3 regions of the Leclercia adecarboxylata genome follow, and region 3 is predicted to be linked to each of the others. Evidence: predicted binding sites of a transcription regulator. Region 3 holds the regulator's gene; each other region holds the start of a gene.
The links. The regulator CRP, encoded in region 3, controls carbon source genes, mostly activating them, when cyclic AMP is high. The targets are predictions, from matches to a motif close to ATGTGANNNNNNTCACAT.

Region 1 (4,216 bases), 1.9 Mb from region 3:
GGTGGCAAGCGTCGTCGAAGCCGGACAGCGCGAGCGCCGGGTCTGGCTGCCGGATAATGAAACCGGCTGGTACGATTTTTACTCCCAGGAGTGGTTCTCCGGCGGGCAGTGGATCGTCCGCGACGCGCCGCTGGAAAAACTGCCGCTGCTGGTTCGCGCCGGTGCCGGTCTGCCGCTCAGCGAGCGCATTACCCATGTGAGCGCTGAGAAAGACGATACCCGCAAACTGAAACTGTTCCCGCTTAAAGGCGTGGGCACGACATCCGGCCTGCTGTTTGAAGACGACGGTGAAAGCTGGGGCTACCAGAACGGCAACGCGCTGTGGGTGGAGTGGGAGATGGTCTGCGATGGGGCAACCATAAACCTGAACGTCGGTGCGCGCGGAGACTATCGTCCGGCGTGGAAAGCGCTGAAGGTGTCGTTACCGAAAGGGGAAAACCGTAAGCTGCTGGTGAATGGGGTTGAAGGGGGTGAGTGGGTGGTTTAACAGCCCCTCACCCCGGCCCTCTCCCCATAGGGGAGAGGGTGAAAACCGCACCGAACAGTCCCCTCTCCCCTGTGGGGAGAGGGTTAGGGTGAGGGGTGTATCTTAGTTGTCGATGCCTTTGCTGCGCAGATAGTCTTCGTAATTACCGCTGAAGTCCACCACGCGCTCTGGCGTAATTTCAATCACGCGGGTCGCCAGCGAGCTGACGAACTCACGGTCGTGAGAGACGAAGATCAGGGTGCCCTGATACATCTCCAGCGCCATGTTCAGCGATTCGATCGATTCCATATCCAGGTGGTTGGTCGGTTCGTCCATCACCAGAATGTTCGGTTTCTGCATCATCAGCTTACCGAACAGCATACGGCCCTTCTCACCACCGGAGAGCACCTTCGCTGGCTTTTTGATGTCGTCCTGGCTGAACAGCAGACGGCCCAGGAAGCTGCGCACCACCTGCTCGTCGTCGCCTTCGGATTTCCACTGGCTCATCCAGTCGAAAACGGTCAGGTCGTTGTCGAAATCTTCGGCATGATCCTGCGCGTAGTAACCAATCTGCGCATTCTCAGACCATTTCACGGTGCCGTTGTCAGGCTGAAGCTCACCCACCAGGGTTTTCAGCATGGTGGATTTACCCACGCCGTTGGCGCCGATGATCGCAATCTTCTCGCCCACTTCCAGCAGCAGGTTGAAGTTTTTAAACAGCGGGCCATCGTCAAAGCCTTTGGTGAGGGCTTCCACTTCCAGCGCGTTACGGAACAGTTTTTTATCCTGCTCGAAGCGGATGAACGGGTTCTGGCGGCTGGAGGCTTTAACCTCATCCAGCTTGATTTTGTCGATCTGACGGGCACGCGAGGTGGCCTGACGCGATTTAGAGGCGTTGGCGCTAAAGCGGCTGACGAAGGATTGCAGGTCCGCAATCTGCGCCTTTTTCTTGGCGTTGTCGGCCAGCAGACGCTCACGCGCCTGGGTCGCGGCGGTCATGTACTCGTCGTAGTTGCCCGCATAAACGCGCAGCTCGCCGTAGTCCAGATCGGCCATGTGGGTGCAGACCATGTTCAGGAAGTGACGGTCGTGCGAGATGATGATCATGGTGCTGTTACGCTCGTTCAGCGTCTGCTCCAGCCAGCGAATGGTGTCGATGTCCAGGTTGTTCGTTGGTTCGTCGAGCAGCAGGATGTCCGGGTTAGAGAACAGCGCCTGCGCCAGCAGAACACGCAGCTTCCAGCCTGGCGCGACTTCGCTCATCAGACCGTAATGCTGTTCAACCGGAATACCGACGCCGAGCAGCAGTTCACCGGCGCGGGATTCGGCAGAGTAGCCGTCCATTTCGCCGTACAGGGTTTCGAGATCGGCCACTTTATAGCCGTCTTCTTCGCTCATTTCGGCAAGTGAGTAGATGCGGTCGCGCTCCTGCTTCACTTCCCACAGCTCAACGTGTCCCATGATCACCGTGTCAAGAACGGTGAACGCTTCGAAGGCGAACTGATCCTGACGCAGCTTACCGATGCGCTCGTTCGGATCGAGAGAAACGTTACCCAGGGTCGGCTCTAAATCGCCGCCGAGGATCTTCATGAAGGTGGATTTTCCGCTACCGTTGGCACCAATCAGGCCGTAACGGTTGCCGCCGCCAAATTTGACGGAAATGTTTTCGAACAGCGGCTTACTGCCAAACTGCATAGTGACGTTGCTGGTAACTAACACGGGAGATTCCTGCGAGAAGTGTGATAAACCCGGCATTATGCCACAATTCCGAAATGAGATCCCGTGTAACAACATGCCGCTAAACTTTAACGAAACGGAAAAAAGTGTGATTTAGTACACATCCGAATTCCATGCGGGGGGGAATGCACATATAATGCGCTCCCTGAACCGTTCTGACTTTTAATAACCTGCCAAGTGGCACAGATACCTCGCACACCATGAATATGAAATTAACTTCGCTTTTTGCAGCGGCGTTTGCCGTAGTAGGGTTTTGCAAGACCGCTTCTGCTGTCACCTATCCACTGCCAACCGACGGTAGCCGTCTGGTGGGTCAGAACCAGGTTGTGACCATTGAAGAAGGCAACACCCAGCCGCTGGAATATTTCGCAGCAGAATATCAGCTCGGCCTCTCCAACATGATGGAAGCCAACCCGGGTGTTGACCCTTACCTGCCGAAAGGCGGTACCGTGCTGAACATTCCTCAGCAGCTGATCCTGCCGGATACCGTGCATGAAGGTATCGTTATCAACAGCGCCGAAATGCGTCTGTACTACTACCCTAAAGGCACCAACACCGTGATCGTGCTGCCTATCGGTATCGGCCAGCTGGGTAAAGATACTCCGATGAACTGGACCACCAAAGTTGAGCGTAAGAAAGCAGGCCCAACCTGGACTCCAACCGCGAAAATGCACGCGGAATATATCGCTGCGGGCGAGCCGCTGCCAGCCGTTGTTCCTGCTGGCCCGGATAACCCAATGGGTCTGTATGCGCTGTACATTGGCCGTCTGTATGCGATCCACGGTACCAACGCCAACTTCGGTATCGGTCTGCGCGTGAGCCACGGCTGCGTGCGTCTGCGTAACGACGACATCAAATTCCTGTTCGAAAACGTGCCGGTAGGGACTCGCGTGCAGTTCATTAACGAGCCGGTTAAAGCCACCACCGAGCCGGATGGTAGCCGTTACCTCGAAGTGCATAACCCGCTGTCTACCAGCGAAGACCAGATCAATAACAACGTGACGGTGCCAGTGACCCTGACCAGCAACGTGCAGGCCATCACCGGTCAGCCGGATGTGGATGCCACTATTGTGGATCAGGCGATTCAGAATCGTTCCGGGATGCCGGTTCGTTTGAACTGATTGCGGAATGTAAAATCAAAAAAGCGGGCTTCGAAGCCCGCTTTTTTATTGTCTGTTAGTGCTGCGTGCGGCAATGCCCGGCGGCGCTACGCTTGCCGGGCCTACGGGGCGAAATCATCCCCTCACCGCATCCCCAAACACCGCATAGTCCGGCAACTGCACCTCCTGATACGGCTCCCATCCGCCGCCGAGCGCTTTATACAGCGCCACCAGATCCAGCGCACTTTGCACCCGGGCCTGATCGCGCTGCTGCTGCGCCTGCGCCAGCTGGCGCTGGGCATCCAGCACGTCGATAAAGGTGGCGATCCCCTGCCGGTAGCTGCTGCTCGCCAGATCGAAGGCGTTTTGCAGCGCATCAATGGTTTTGCTTAATCCTGCTTCCCGCTTCTGGTCGGTGCGGTAGCTGACCAGCGCGTTTTCCACATCCCCCAGCGCGGTGAGCACCGTCTGGCGGTAATCCAGCACGGCGGCGCCCTGCTGGGCGCGGGCAACCTTCACGCTGGAGACCAGCCGACCGCCCTGGAAGATGGGGATGGAGACCTGCGGCCCGACGCTGTAGAAGTGGCTGCTCCAGTCGGTCAGCCAGCTGGCTTCGCTGTTACGCAGGCCAAACTGGCCGCTGAGCGAGACGCTGGGGAACAGCTGCGCCACCGAGACGCCGATCTGCGCGGTGGCGGCATGAAGCCGGGCTTCGGCTTCCCGCACGTCCGGACGGCGTCGCGCCAGGGTGGAAGGAATGCCGGTGGGAACAATCTCCGGCAGCGCGGGCAGCGGTTTGCTGGCCTGCAGCTCGCCGTCCAGCGCGCCCGGCGGTTTGCCGAGCAGGATCGCCAGACCGTTCATCGCCTGTCGCGCCTGGGCTTCATATTGCGGAAGCTGCGCCTCCAGGTTG
Region 2 (4,216 bases), 2.5 Mb from region 3:
CGATCAGCGCGCGCATAATCAAAATCCCGTGCCAGCTGGTCATCATCGTCGACAGCAAGGTACAGACCGACGCCAGCAGCAGCGCGGTGACCATCACCGGTTTGCGCCCGATAGCGTCCGAGAGCGGGCCGGTAAACAGCAGGCCGACCGCCAGCATCCCGGTGGAGATCGACAGTGAAATACTGCTGCTGGCCGGGGAGACGCCAAACTCCTGGGACAGCACCGGCAGGATCGGCTGCACGCAGTAGAGCAGGGCGAAGGTGGCAAGGCCGGCGGAGAAGAGCGCCAGGGTGACGCGCATAAACTGCGGGGTGCCGCGTTTGATTCGCTGTGCCGGTAAGGCTTTGTTCGGTAAGAGATCGATATCATTGCTGGGGGCGATATCAGCCGTTGTTGTACGACTCACGTAAGTTCCTTGCTTCAACATCCCCGTGATTTCTGGTGACGGGTATGACCACAGGGATCAGGGTAGGAAATTGTAAATATTCTGTCTAATATATTAATAATCTCAAATGATACGTTAAAAATATGAATATCGAACTGCGTCATCTGCGCTACTTTGTTGCCGTCGCCGAAGAACTGCATTTTGGTCGCGCGGCTCAGCGGCTTAATATTTCGCAACCGCCGCTGAGCCAGCAGATCCAGGCCCTGGAGCAGCAGGTTGGGGCCCGCCTTCTGGCCCGAACTAATCGCAGCGTCGGGCTGACGGCGGCGGGGCGTCAGTTTCTCGCCGACAGCCGCCAGATCCTGAGCATGGTGGACGAGGCGGCTGCCCGGGCAGAACGCCTGCACCAGGGTGAAACCGGCGAGCTGCGCATCGGGTTTACCTCCTCCGCGCCGTTTATTAGCGCTATCTCGCACACCCTGTCGTCGTTTCGCCGCCTGTCGCCGGATGTGCATATCCAGACCCGGGAGATCAATACCCGGGAGCAGATCGTCCCGTTGAACGAAGGTTCGCTCGATCTGGGCCTGATGCGCAATACCCAGTTGCCGGACACCCTGGCGTGGCAACGGGTGCTGCGCGAACCGCTGCTGGCGATGATCCATCGCGACCATCGCCTGGCGGCAAAGCCTGAAATCTCCGTGACGGAACTGGCGCAGGAGCCGTTCGTCTTTTTCGATCCCCACGTCGGCACCGGCCTGTACGACGATATCCTGGGATTGTTGCGCCGCCATGGGGTGAATCCGGTCATTACCCAGGAAGTGGGCGAGGCGATGACCATCATCGGCCTGGTGGCGGCGGGGCTCGGCGTGTCGATCCTTCCGGCTTCCTTCAGGCGGCTTCAGCTACATGAAATGCGCTGGGTGGCGATTGCCGAAGTGGACGCGGTTTCAGAGATGTGGCTGGTGTGGTCCCGGCATCATGAACTGAGCGCAGCGGCACAACGGTTTAAGGATCTACTGATTAGCGCCTCATCAGGCCGCTGACCGGCAAAAAAAGCGGGTAAAAATGTGCTGTAAATCACAAGGCTAAGTAAAAATTTGACGATTACTGTAGAAGTGCTTCACCATAGCCCACAGTTTATTTCGAAGCGCGAAAATAAGGGAGTACGTGGTGGTTGCTGATAGTCAGCCAGGGCATATAGATCAGATTAAGCAGACCAATACGGGCGCAGTCTATCGCCTGATTGATCAGCTTGGGCCGGTCTCGCGCATCGATCTTTCCCGTCTTGCGCAACTGGCACCCGCCAGTATTACCAAAATTGTGCGTGAGATGCTCGAAGCGCATCTGGTGCAGGAAACAGAAATTCAGGAGCCGGGCAGCCGTGGCCGTCCGGCCGTCGGGCTGGTGGTGGAAACCGAGGCCTGGCACTACCTCTCATTACGCATCAGCCGCGGTGAAATCTACCTTGCGCTGCGCGACCTCAGCAGCAAACTGGTGGTGGAGGACAAGCTGCCGCTTGAACTTGTCGCTGCTGAACCGCTGGAAGTACGGATCACAGCCCTTATCGATCGGTTTTTTATTGATCATCAGCAGAAGCTGGAACGTCTCACCGCCATCGCCATTACTATGCCGGGGATCATTGATACCGAAAATGGCATCGTGCACCGCATGCCGTTTTATGAAGACGTTAAAGAGATGCCGCTCGGCGAGGTGCTGAAAAATCACACCGGCGTGCCGGTCTATATTCAGCACGACATCAGCGCCTGGACCATGGCCGAGGCGCTGTTCGGTGCTTCTCGCGGCGCGCGCGACGTCATTCAGGTGGTGATCGACCACAACGTAGGGGCCGGGGTGATCACCGATGGCCGCCTGCTGCACGCGGGCAGCAGCAGCCTGGTGGAGATAGGCCACACTCAGGTCGATCCCTACGGCAAGCGCTGTTACTGCGGTAACCACGGCTGCCTGGAGACCATCGCCAGCGTCGACAGCGTGCTGGAGCTGGCCCAGCTCAGGCTCGGCCAGTCGATGAGTTCGACGCTGCACGGCCAGCCCCTGACGGTGGAGTCGCTTTGCGCGGCCGCGCAGCAGGGCGATCTGCTGGCAAAAGATATCATTACCGGCGTCGGCATAAACGTCGGGCGCATTATCGCCATCATGGTTAACCTCTTTAACCCGCAAAAAATTCTGATTGGCTCGCCCCTGAGCCAGGCGTCTGACGTTCTCTTCCCGGCGATCGCCGACTCGATCCGCCAGCAGTCGTTACCGGCCTACAGCAAGCACATCGTGGTGGAAAGCACCCAGTTCACCAATCAGGGCACGATGGCCGGGGCGGCGCTGGTAAAAGACGCGATGTATAACGGCTCACTATTGATCCGTCTGCTGCAGGGTTAACTGTTTTTTTACAGTCTTACCAAAAATTGCGCTATCTCAAACCGGTCAGATAGCGCATGCCTTAGACTTCCTCCACTGAATTATTACCTTCATTTATATTTTCAGAGCATAACGGTGGAGTAAGTGATGCTTAAGCGTTTCTTTGTAACGGGTACTGATACCTCTGTCGGCAAGACGGTGGTGTCCCGCGCCTTGCTGCAGGCCATGATGGCCAGCGGAAGGAGTGTTGCAGGGTACAAACCGGTAGCCAAAGGGAGTAAAGAGACGCCGGAAGGATTGCGCAATAAAGATGCGCTGGTACTGCAAAGTGTCTCCTCTTTAGAACTGCCTTATCACGCGATCAACCCCATTGCCCTCAGCGAAGATGAGAGCAGCGTGGCGCACAGCGGTCTGGTGAATTACACCCTGTTGTCGAACGGGCTTGCCAGCCTGAGCGAGAAGGTCGATCACGTTGTGGTCGAAGGCACCGGCGGCTGGCGCAGCCTGATGAATGATTTGCGTCCGTTATCAGAGTGGGTGGTGCAGGAGCAACTCCCGGTGCTGATGGTGGTGGGCATTCAGGAAGGCTGTATCAACCACGCCCTGCTGACGGCGCAGGCCATCGCCAATGACGGCCTGCCGCTGGTGGGATGGGTGGCGAACCGCATCAATCCGGGTCTGGCGCACTATGCCGAAATTATTGAAGTGCTGAGCAAAAAGCTGCCCGCTCCGCTGGTGGGTGAACTGCCGTACCTGCCGCGCGCCGAACAGCGCGAGCTAGCGCACTACATCGACCTCTCGGCTTTCGGCAGCGTGCTCTCCGTAGATCGAGTCGTGGCGTAACGTCCGCGACAGCACCGACGCTACCACACAGGCAATCAATAAACCGGGCAGCAGGAAGTACTGCCCGGTCATTTCACAAACCATCAGCGCCGACATGATCGGCGCGTGCGTCGTGGCGGAGAGCAGCGTCGCCATTCCTGCAAGTCCCAGCAAAATCGCCGTTTCGGAACCGGGCAGCCACAGCATAAACAGCTGGGCGAAGAGCATTCCGGTTGCCATGCCGACAAACAGCGTTGGGGTGAATACCCCGCCCGGCGCGCCAGAGCCGCTGCTGGCCAGAACGGCCAGCAGCTTGCAGATGAATACCCCCGCAATCACAGACAGCAGCGGCGGCGCGAGCAGGAACCCCTGCAAAACGCTGTAGCCATTGCCCCAGACCTTAGGCGTCAGCAGCGACAGCAGCCCGACGATGAGCCCACCCATCGCCAACTGCCACGGCGGAGAGAGCTTAAGGCGCAGGAAAAGGGAATGGCTGAAGGTCATGAGCCACATCAGCGCCGGGCCGCAGAGGCCCGCCAGCAATCCCATTCCCACAATCAATGAATAATCCACCGCGGTCAGCGTTTCGCTGAGATGCACCTCGTACAGGGTGTTTGCGCCGGGGCTGAGCAGGCGGGT
Region 3 (4,216 bases):
CGGAACGTGGAAGTGCAGGGTAACGCCGGCAATAACCAGCCCCGCCAGGGTACCGGCCGCCCGGTGGAGAATGCGTACCCGCGTGGCGCTGTAGCCGTTTTGCGTCACCAGCAGGACGGTCATTAAGATCCAGTAAGGCTTAGGCAGATGCAGCGCCACGCCCATCAGGCTGGCGATACTCAGCATCACGCTGATGCGGGCCGCATTGCGCAGGGCGGCAGATTTAAGCGACAGATAGCTTCTCAGGGCGGGGATCAGCGGCAGGCGCTTCTGCTTGTCCGCCATCAGATCGCGCGGATAGAGCGGACGCTGGGTGCGGAGCACGCGGGCAATCCGGCTGAAGTGCCATGCGCAGAACTGACCCACCGGGTTATCCGGGTGCTGGCGGGCGATTTTTTCCAGCGCGCCAAGCTGCTTGTCCATGTTGAAGCGGGTGGGATAGCGATGATAGAGAATGTCATCCGCCAGCACGCGCAGACGGGCGGCGACGGTCAGGGCGTTCCAGCGGATCACCGCTTCGGCGTGGCTGCGCTCCACCAGCGTTTGCACCTCCTTCGGATGATGCAGGCTGACGGAGATGTGCTCCTGCAGATCCAGACCCACCTGGAAGGTACGCAGCAGCCGCTTGTATTCATGATTTTTGTTCGCGGCAAGCATGTGCAACTGCTGATAACACTGGCTAATCAGGTCGACCACCTTCTGCTGGCGGGCCAGCAGCGGCGGTAACGATTTTTCAGGGTCGGTATGCTGGGTCAGCAGGGTGTATTTGGCTTCGCAGTAATCGGCCAGTTGGCGGTAGAGCACGCTCAGGGATTCACGCAACGGCTGCTCGCGCCACATCCAGAACCAGAACCAGTTGAACAGCCCGTACCACAGGGTGCCCAGCGCGTAGATGAGCAGCGGCGCCCAGATCGGCATATTTCCCGCCAGGCTCAGGGTAAAGATGGCGGCAATCAGCGAGGCGGGCAGCAGGCGGGCATGCAGGGCGCTGATCTCTGCCGTGACCCCTAACGTCATCGCCAGCACCGTCAGAATGAGGGGCAACGGTATATCGCGCGCCAGCAACAGCTGCACGGCCAGGCTACAGCCGGCAAACAGCGAGCCGCCAATAATCAGGCGTTTAAAAAAGCGTTTATGGGGCGTGTCGAGGCCAGCAATGTTGCAGCAGGCGGGGACGAGGGAGAACAGCAGACCGTATTGCAGATAACCGAGAACTAAACCCACAGCCACAGGGAGACACAACACCAGGGTTTGCCGCAGTGCGTAGTTAACTTCCGGGTGATAGATGAGCCTGCGCCACATGGGTGAGAGAGACAAAAACGGCGTGTCATCGTGCGATGCCACGCCGTCTGAGTGGAATTAACGTGTTCCGTAAACCACGATGGTTTTACCGTGGGCGGAAATCAGGTTCTGATCTTCCAGCATTTTCAGAATACGGCCCACCGTCTCACGAGAACATCCGACGATCTGACCAATTTCCTGACGGGTGATTTTAATTTGCATACCGTCCGGGTGGGTCATGGCGTCTGGCTGTTTCGCCAGGTTCAGCAGAGTCTGAGCGATACGGCCCGTCACGTCCAGGAAGGCGAGGTTGCCCACTTTCTCGGAAGTGACCTGCAGACGGCGAGCCATCTGCGAAGAGAGGCGCATCAGGATATCCGGGTTAACCTGGATCAGCTGGCGGAATTTCTTATAAGAGATCTCAGCCACTTCACACGCGGTTTTCGCACGGACCCAGGCGCTACGCTCCTGACCTTCTTCAAACAGGCCCAGTTCACCGATAAAGTCTCCCTGATTCAGGTAAGAGAGGATCATCTCTTTGCCTTCTTCATCTTTGATCAGCACTGCTACTGAGCCTTTGACGATGTAATACAACGTTTCCGCTTTTTCACCCTGGTGAATCAGCGTGCTCTTCGATGGGTACTTATGAATATGGCAATGAGACAAGAACCATTCGAGAGTCGGGTCTGTTTGCGGTTTGCCAAGCACCATGCGCTGTTATCCTCTGTTATAAGCTGTCTCCAGAGTCTGGCTGTGTACCTGTACTCTGGGGGTTGCAATCGAATTCTTCCCCCTGCCTGGGGAGCGGCTGTCACAATAATTAGCAGCCTGTAATGTGTGATGTCCTCTGCATACATGTGTAACGTCAATGTATTACTGTAGCATCTCGACTGTTTTAGCATAGGTTTTGCCGCGTGTCTCCTGGTGTCTCGCTTCAGCTTGATGCAGGTCGACTTCCGTTGCCAGAATTGTTACTGGCGCGTAATCTGACAGGAAAAATGCAATCCTGGAGTTAATAAAAATGCAAGCACGTGTGAAATGGGTTGAAGGGTTAACCTTTCTCGGTGAGTCTGCCTCGGGCCACCAGATACTGATGGATGGCAACTCCGGTGACAAAGCGCCAAGTCCGATGGAAGTGGTTCTGATGGCGGCGGGTGGATGCAGCGCAATCGACGTGGTATCGATTCTGCAAAAAGGCCGTCACGACGTGACTGACTGCGAAGTAAAGCTGACCTCAGAACGCCGGGATGAAGCGCCGCGCCTGTTTACCCATATCAATCTTCACTTCGTGGTGACCGGCAAAGAGCTGAAAGACGCTGCGGTCTCCCGCGCGGTGGATCTCTCTGCGGAGAAGTACTGCTCCGTGGCGCTGATGCTGGAAAAAGCGGTCAAAATTACCCATTCGTATGAAGTGATCGAGGCATAAGCTTGTGGGGCATCGTGCGGTCTGATGCCCTCACCCCGACCCTCTCCCACAGGGAGAGGGAGAACAGATTAAGCGATCTTCTTGCCTTCCATCAGCCGCTGCACCAGCGGCGTCATGATTAACTCCATCGCCAGCCCCATCTTGCCGCCCGGCACCACCAGCGTATTCATGTGCGAAATAAACGAGCCCTGCAGCATCGCCAGCAGCCAGGGGTAATCGATCTCGTCCAGATTGCGGAAATGGATCACCACAAAGCTCTCGTCCAGCGAAGGGATGGCTTTTGCCGCAAACGGGTTCGAGGTGTCCACGGTCGGGACGCGCTGAAAGTTAATATGGGTGCGGGAAAACTGCGGCGTGAGGAAGTTAATGTAATCCTCCATGGAGCGAACCACGGAATCCATCACCGCTTCACGGGAGTGGCCGCGCTCGCTGGTATCCCGCGTCAGCTTCTGGATCCACTCCAGGTTAACGATAGGCACCACGCCCACCAGCAGATCGACATGGCGCGCCACGTCGTGTTGCGGCGTGACGACCCCGCCGTGCAGACCTTCATAAAACAGCACGTCGGTGGGTTCCGGCAGCGGCTGCCAGGGAGTAAAGGTACCCGGCACCTGGTTCCACGGCACCGCTTCGTCATAGGTATGCAGGTATTTGCGCGACTGGCCGGTCCCGCTGCGTCCGTATTCCGCGAAGGTCTGCTCCAGCATGCCAAAGTCGTTGGCATCGGGGCCAAAGTAGCTGATATGTTTGCCGAGATCGCGCGCTTTGCGGATTGCCATATCCATCTCAGGACGGGTGTAGCGGTGAAAGCTGTCGCCCTCTACCTCTGCAGCACGCAGATGCAGTTGCGAGAAGATCTTACGGAAGGCGAGGCTGGTGGTGGTGGTGCCTGCACCACTCGACCCTGTAACGGCAATAACCGGATGTCTGGCGGACATAGCAACTCCCTGAGTGGAAAGAGTGTGCGATCAGTCGCGAAACTGACCACGGGGCATGATATTCACCGTCTCGTGCAGTTCGGACCACACCAGAACGGCCTCACCGCTTTTAAGCTGCTGTTTAACATCGGCGACTTTCATTTCAAGCGTGCGTTCATGTTCACCATAATCTGTGCCCTCACGCAATACAAAGCTTTCAATCAGATTATCCAGCGTTTCGGGAGCCAGATCCTGCCAGGGAATGATCATGTTTACTTTTCCAGATATGTGGTCAGCCAGTCCGGGATACGTGTCTCCAGCCACATCTGCGGTCGACGCAGCGTGCCGCCGATAAAGCCCACGTGTCCGCCATGTTCGGTTAGTTGATACTGCACGTTGGCCGGTAAATGGTCCGGCGCCGGGATCGAGTGATGATCCATAAAGGGATCGTCTTTCGCATGAATAATCAGCGTAGGCCGGGTGATTTGATTCAGCAACGGCATGGCGCTGCACTGGCGATAGTAGTCTATAGCATCGGCAAAACCGTGGATTTTCGCGGTGATCAGATCGTCAAATTCGCGCAGGCGACGCA

Region 1: the regulator CRP is predicted to act here: its motif matches at 2,290-2,307, upstream of ldtB (L,D-transpeptidase).
Region 2: the regulator CRP is predicted to act here: its motif matches at 1,451-1,468, upstream of mlc (sugar metabolism global transcriptional regulator Mlc).

What each region holds. Positions count from the first base shown of each region.
Region 1 is NZ_CP040889.1:3,570,433-3,574,648, reverse strand. It holds gene FHN83_RS18840 (TIM-barrel domain-containing protein) at 1-487, shown strand, start outside; gene FHN83_RS18835 (ABC-F family ATPase) at 590-2,185, opposite strand; gene ldtB (L,D-transpeptidase) at 2,404-3,324, shown strand; gene FHN83_RS18825 (efflux transporter outer membrane subunit) at 3,439-4,216, opposite strand, start outside.
Region 2 is NZ_CP040889.1:4,278,180-4,282,395, forward strand. It holds gene FHN83_RS22275 (MFS transporter) at 1-406, opposite strand, end outside; gene FHN83_RS22280 (LysR family transcriptional regulator) at 529-1,428, shown strand; gene mlc (sugar metabolism global transcriptional regulator Mlc) at 1,556-2,776, shown strand; gene bioD (dethiobiotin synthase) at 2,903-3,598, shown strand; gene clcB (voltage-gated ClC-type chloride channel ClcB) at 3,533-4,216, opposite strand, start outside.
Region 3 is NZ_CP040889.1:1,648,132-1,652,347, reverse strand. It holds gene FHN83_RS09725 (YccS/YhfK family putative transporter) at 1-1,302, opposite strand, end outside; gene crp (cAMP-activated global transcriptional regulator CRP) at 1,360-1,992, opposite strand; gene FHN83_RS09715 (OsmC family protein) at 2,303-2,707, shown strand; gene FHN83_RS09710 (phosphoribulokinase) at 2,776-3,645, opposite strand; gene FHN83_RS09705 (YheU family protein) at 3,676-3,894, opposite strand; gene FHN83_RS09700 (hydrolase) at 3,897-4,216, opposite strand, start outside.